Chlorobaculum parvum NCIB 8327: one gene and its partner. Each later gene encodes a partner of the first gene's protein in a complex. Links are inferred from orthologs where the notes say so. Each region holds a gene or a part of one and is shown in the gene's direction. Other genes may lie near its edges.

What was found.
Region 2: the proteins of accC (region 1) and accD are in contact, whole or in part, in a solved structure (PDB 8UXZ), measured with the Escherichia coli proteins. The link is inferred for Chlorobaculum parvum NCIB 8327 from one-to-one orthologs.

What each region holds. Positions count from the first base shown.
Region 1 is NC_011027.1:2,068,625-2,071,596, forward strand. It holds accC (acetyl-CoA carboxylase biotin carboxylase subunit), read left to right. Parts: upstream 1-800; coding sequence 801-2,144; downstream 2,145-2,972. Other genes in the region: efp (elongation factor P), read left to right, coding at 1-248; accB (acetyl-CoA carboxylase biotin carboxyl carrier protein), read left to right, coding at 301-780; rpoC (DNA-directed RNA polymerase subunit beta'), read right to left, coding at 2,602-2,972. UniProt on the Escherichia coli protein: This protein is a component of the acetyl coenzyme A carboxylase complex; first, biotin carboxylase catalyzes the carboxylation of the carrier protein and then the transcarboxylase transfers the carboxyl group to form malonyl-CoA.
Region 2 is NC_011027.1:429,765-433,254, forward strand. The notes cover bases 521-3,490. They hold accD (acetyl-CoA carboxylase, carboxyltransferase subunit beta), read left to right. Parts: upstream 521-1,570; coding sequence 1,571-2,410; downstream 2,411-3,490. Other genes in these bases: CPAR_RS02075 (BamA/TamA family outer membrane protein), read right to left, coding at 521-1,300; thyX (FAD-dependent thymidylate synthase), read right to left, coding at 2,580-3,242; clpP (ATP-dependent Clp endopeptidase proteolytic subunit ClpP), read left to right, coding at 3,483-3,490. In the rest of the region: more of CPAR_RS02075, read right to left, coding at 1-520.

The sequences.
Region 1 (2,972 bases):
ATGCCGTGATGGTCGATATCGTGTTTGCCGATGACGGCTCGATTCTCGAAGTTGAACTGCCGACCTTCGTTGAACTGGAGGTTACCGAAACCAACCCTGCAAGCAAGGATGACCGCGCCACCAGCGGCACCAAGCCGGCCATCGTCGAAACCGGTGCCGAGGTGAACGTGCCCATGTTTATCCAGACCGGCAGCATCATCCGCATCGACACCCGGAGCGGCGAGTACATGGATAGAGTTAAAAAGTGATTAACTTGCCAGTCATAACCGAATTGCGCGTAAAAATCTTAAGACCACACTCATGAACCTCAAGGAAATCCAGCAGCTTATCGAGATTGTCAACGGTTCGTCTCTTGATGAAGTCGTCATCAAGAACGGCGAGTCCGAAATCACGCTGAGACGAAACAACTCGAAAGCCCAGGCTGTATTGCCGACCGCCCCTGCCATGGCGCAACCCGTTCAGGCAGCGCCGTCCGTGCCACAACCTGCAGCCGTGCAGGAACAGCCAGCTCCGGCTTCTGCCGCGCCAGCCGCCGCCGGGGATCTCATTGACATTCACTCTCCGATTGTGGGCACGTTCTACCGTTCGCCTTCCCCGGACGCCGAGGCATTTGTCAATGAAGGCGACAAGGTCAAGGCTGGCGATGTACTGTGCATCATCGAAGCCATGAAGCTCATGAACGAGATCGAGGCAGAGGGTTCCGGAACCATCGCCGAAATTCTCGTTGAAAACGGTCAGCCTGTCGAATACAATCAGGTCCTGTTCCGAATCAAGCCATAACTTTCAACCAGTACTGCACCTTGTTCAAAAAAATACTCATAGCTAACCGTGGAGAGATCGCCTTAAGGGTCATGCACACCTGCCGGGAGATGGGCATTTGCACCGTCGCCGTCTATTCGACCGCCGATGTCGATTCTCTTCATGTCAAGTATGCAGACGAAGCGGTCTGCATCGGCCCGCCCCTTTCGCGTGAAAGCTACCTCAACATCCCGCGCATTATCGCGGCTGCCGAAGTCACCAACGCTGACGCCATTCATCCCGGTTACGGCTTCCTTGCCGAGAACGCCGATTTTTCAGAAGTCTGCCACTCCTCGAATATCAAGTTCATCGGCCCATCGGCTGACATGATCAACCGGATGGGCGACAAGAACACCGCCAAATCGACCATGATCGCCGCCGGCGTGCCGGTGGTGCCCGGTAGCGAAGGCTTGGTCGAGGATGTCGGTCACGCAATCGAAACCGCCAAAAGAATTGGCTACCCGGTCATCATCAAGCCGACTGCCGGTGGCGGCGGCAAGGGTATGAGAGTGGTGCATGAAGAGAGCCAGCTCGAAAAAAACCTCAAGACCGCGCAGAGCGAAGCCGGCATGGCGTTCGGCAACAGCGGCGTCTATATCGAAAAGTTCCTTGAAAATCCTCGTCACATCGAAATTCAGATTCTGGCCGACCAGCACGGCAACGTGCTGCACCTCGGCGAGCGCGACTGCACCGTGCAGCGCCGCCACCAGAAGCTGATCGAGGAGACCCCCTCACCGGTGGTCGATGAAGCCCTGCGCACGAAGATGGGCGAAGCAGCCGTGGCCGCCGCCAAGGCGATCAACTACGAAGGCGCCGGCACCATCGAGTTCCTGCTCGACAAGCACAAGAACTTCTACTTCATGGAGATGAACACCCGCATCCAGGTGGAGCATCCCGTGACCGAGCAGCGCTACGATGTCGATCTGGTCAAGGAGCAGATTCGCATCGCCGCTGGTGGAAGTCTCGAAGGCAAAGTGTTTGAGCCACGCGGCCACTCCATCGAGTGCCGCATCAACGCCGAAGATCCCGAGCACATGTTCAGGCCGTCGCCGGGCGAGGTGCAGGTGTTCCACACTCCGGGCGGGCCGGGCGTCAGAATCGACTCCCACTGCTACGCAAGCTACGTGGTGCCGTCGAACTACGACTCCATGATCGGCAAACTCATCGTCACCGCGCACACCCGCGACGAAGCGATCGCCCGCATGTCGAGAGCGCTCGACGAGTTCATCGTGATGGGCATCAAGACTACCATTCCGTTCCACAAGCAGGTCATGCACGACCCGGTCTTCAGGAGTGGCGAGTTCGACACCAGCTTCCTCGACAGCTTCCGCTACGAAAAGCACTAAGCGCTCTCGACAGAGCGCTCTGGCTCGTAACAGTAAAGCCCTGCGACCTCGATGGTTTGCAGGGCTTTCGTTTTTCCGCCGTTTCAAATCAACAACAAACTGATAAGACACTGACCCTGCTGACCCCTCTTTGTGAAACAGAAGAATGTGCGAAAAAGCTTCTCCGGTCTCAAAAGCTATTGCATTGCTTACAACTGTGACATAAACTAAGACAACATTTGTAGAACCAACGGCACTCACACATTACACTCCTCTCCCTCAAAAGTGATCCCATTTATTGCACGTCCAGCATTATCTCTGAACAATAGTACTTCCGCATCCGAAAGATTACCTGGCACCTCTCAGGGAATAATCGATGTCGTTACAAAGAGCACTTGACAAAAAAGCCACCCAGCCCGTTATAGGCTGGATGGCTTTGTAATCAGGAAATAACGTAAGCTAAAAGCAGCTTTACCAGTTAGTTCTCCTCCTCTGCATCTCCAGTCGAAGCTGACTCAATGACGTCGACCTCTTCAGGTTCGTTGGACTGAAGCCTGATTGAGCGGTATTTGCGCAATCCGGTACCGGCAGGAATAAGCTTACCAACAATAACATTCTCTTTCAGACCGGCGAGATGATCGACCTTGCCAGCCACGGCTGCATCGGTCAGCACCTTGGTGGTCTCCTGGAAAGAGGCTGCAGAGATGACGCTTTCGGTCTGCAAGGCGGCGCTGGTAATACCCAGTAACACCGGATGCGAGGTTGCCTGCAGCGCTGGCTCGATAGTAATGAGCGACTTGCTGTTGCGGCGTAGCTCGCGATTCAGCTTGGTGATGTCGCGCTGCTTGT
Region 2 (3,490 bases), 1.6 Mb from region 1 along the record:
AGCAGTTCTCGATCTGGACGAGGCTGTAGCCTTGCTGCCGGTAGAGGCGGATCAGCTTTTCAAGTGCGCTGGTCGCCACGGCGTTGGTGTAGAGCCGGTCGAGGATTGGCTCGAAGGCCTGGTCGATCTTTTTTTGTGAAACAGCATTCGAAGGGCCGCCGGTGAGTTCGACCCGCTCAAGCCGGGGGAGTGGTTCAAGTACGAAAGCGGCGGTTCCGGCTTTTTTATCGATTCTGGTCCAGGCACGGCTGAACAGACCGGTTTCCAGAAGTTCTTGCAGGATTTTTTTCGCGTGGGTTCCGCTGCGTACGATGGCGTTGGCCGTTCTGGCCTGTTCGAGATAGGCTGCCGTCGCCGGGATGCCTTCGATGGTTTTGCGATAGCCGGAGAGTGCGATGTCGTGCTTCGGCTCGACCTGGATGCTCCGTTTGATGACGGGGGCGAGCAGGCGGCCTTTGGCGTAGCCGGCGTCGATCAGTTCCGGGATGTCTGAGAAATCGGTCGCCTTGTGGTTTTCGAGGTCGGGCGCGATGACCAGGTCGGCCTGTTCGAGCTGCTGGGGGTACTGCACCTGGGTCAGAATGGTCATGGCCTGGTCGGCGGCCTTCCAGGGAACGTCGAGTTCGCTGCTGTCAGTGTACATCCTGCCGTGCGTGTCCACGGCGACCTTGTAGTCTGCCCCGGCGTTTTCAAGCTCATCAATGGGCAGGTTGGCCACCAGACCGCCGTCGGCAAGTCTCCGGCCGCCCCGCTCGATGGGCTGGTTAAGGATCGGCACCGTGCTGCTGGCCCGCATCGCTTCCGAGAGTGGCCCTGAGGTGAGCGTGACCCGGCGGCCGGAGAGCAGATCAGTCGTGACCGCTCTGAACGAAACCGGCAGATCGGAAAATGAGCTGCCGGTGTGGTACGGTGCGTTGAGCACCAGCAGGTCGATGGTTCGGGTGAAGGTTTGGGCCGCGCTCAGCGATTTGGGCACGACGAGCTTGAATTTTTCAAAACGGATGGCGATGGAGGCCCGGTCACGGATCGCTTTCTGTTCCAGATAGCTGTTGGTTCTGGGCGTTTCGCTATTGAGCGACGTCAGTTTTTCCCAGGGCAGGGCGTGGGCGAGCGAATCGAGCTCTGCGGCTGAGTAGCCTGAACTGTACAGTCCACCGACCAGCGCACCCATGCTGGTGCCGGCGATGCGGTCGATGGGCACCTGCGCCTCTTCCAATGCTTTGAGCACGCCGATCTGGGCAATGCCGTTGGCTCCTCCACCCGAGAGCGCGAGTCCGACGGTTTTGCGCAGGGGGCGCATGGCTGGTAATATTTCGTAACGCTGGCAGGGCGTGGCAAGCGTGTCGGGCCAGACGGTCACAGGCTCGGCGCTGGCGCGTCCGGCCGGGATGAGCTCGAGCACGATCGACAGCAGCAGGGCCAGCCCAATGAAAATCGGGCGTCTGCTCAAGCGCTTGTGCTGTTGATGATTGCAGTTCACAGGAGACTCCGGCAGCAGCCTGTTTTTGAGATGTCGTGGCGAGTTTATATCTTGAATTCCAAAGTAAACTCTTTAGTGGTAATAATAAAAATGGTCTGGTTCAAACGGGGGATACCCTCCATCAAGACAACGGACAAGCGCGACACCCCTGAAGGGTTGTGGTCCAAATGCGACGAATGCGGCGCTGCGTTGCACAAAAAACAGCTCGAAGATCACCTCTACACCTGCCCGGAGTGTGGTCATCACTTCCGAATCAGTCCTGATCTCTACTTCTCGTTCCTGTTCGACGATGGGGCGTGGGATGAATTCGACGGCCAGCTCAGAGCTGCCGATCCGCTTACCTTTGTCGATACGAAAAAGTATCCCGATCGCGTGCGCGACACGATGCAGAAATCGGGAAAGAGCGAAGCGTGCCGGAACGCTACCGGTTCGATGGGTGGTTCCGCTGCGGTTATTTCCGCGATGGATTTCGGTTTCATCGGCGGCTCGATGGGCTCGGTGGTAGGTGAAAAGATTTCGCGGGCGGCTGACAAGAGCGTCGAATTGAACGCACCGCTCATATTGATTTCTCAATCCGGCGGCGCACGCATGATGGAGGGCGCGTTCAGCCTCATGCAGATGGCCAAGACCTCAGCCCGTCTGACGCGACTCGGTGAACGGAACATTCCATTCATCTCGCTCATGACCGATCCGACGATGGGCGGCATCAGCGCTTCGTATGCCATGCTTGGCGATCTGAACATCAGCGAGCCGAAAGCGCTCATCGGCTTTGCCGGCCCGCGAGTTATCCGCGATACCATCAAGCGCGACCTGCCCGAAGGCTTCCAGCGCGCCGAGTTTCTCAAGGAGCACGGTTTCGTCGATATGATCGTTCACCGCAAGGACTTGCGCTTGCAGCTCATCAAGCTGTTCAAGCACCTGCGGGGGTAAACGGAGTGGTATCGGATAGTGTTCTTCAAGGGCGGTTTGTGAACCGCCCTTTTTTTTGTGGGCTGAGGAGGGAAATGGACTGAGTGGACAGTGAAAATGTATGATACTCGGGTATGTTCAGGGCATCCCGACTTGTCGGGATGTCCTTGCTATTGTCAACTATCCATTATCAACTCTCAACTGTTTTCCAGCCCATTGCCTTGCTGATGACCGGGAACTGTTCCATGAAAATCGATTTGATGGCTTCGGCGATGTCGCGGTGCTCTTTCTGGGTGGTCGGGTCGGTGCGGACGTCGAGGTAGTGAATCCAGCTTCGCACGGAACCTTTCATGTAGAGCCGGGTCTGCGTGCCGAGCGGCAGCAGCACGCGGGCGCTCTCCTTGGCAATGCCCTTCTCCAGCGCCTCTTCGTAGCTGTCGAATGCGAGCTTCGCAATCTTCTCCTGCGCTTCGTCGAACCATGCCACGGTTGCTTCGTCGAGATCGTCCAGCGAGTTCTGCCGGTTCTTCGTATCCTGCCGCCTCGGCTGGTACTTTTCGGTCGTCTGCGCTTTGGCATAGCGCTGCGAGAACTCCTGGAAGCAGAAGCTCCGGTGCCGGAGAATCTGCGGGGAGATGGCACGGGAGGTGGTGATTTCGACGGTCATGTCAACCATCTCGAACACGCTCCAGTGCTTCTTGTCAATGCAGTAGGAGAGCAGCTTCTCGTAGTCCGGCGTCTCCTGATGCGGGCTCGAAACCCTCGCGCAGTAGGCCATAAGGCCTTCGGGGGTAAGCTGGCGGTCGTCGATTTCGATGAGCGGATTGGTGACGGAAATGAGGCGTACCTGCATGGCTATTTGGCGGTCTTGAGTGGTGGTATGAAGCGTTCAATATACCAAAAGTCGGAGAGGCGACGGAGGTGCTGTTTTATTAATTTAAGGAAAGCGGAACCGGATTTCAGGAATTCTTGTTTCGTCTCTGTATTTTAGGTGATCTTTTGCAGGGCTTCGTTACGATCTGGCAAGGATTTCTGCGAAGCTGTAACACACGGGGGCCTTATCGCCGGTTTCCGCAAAAAAAGTTTGAAGCATATGGCTAA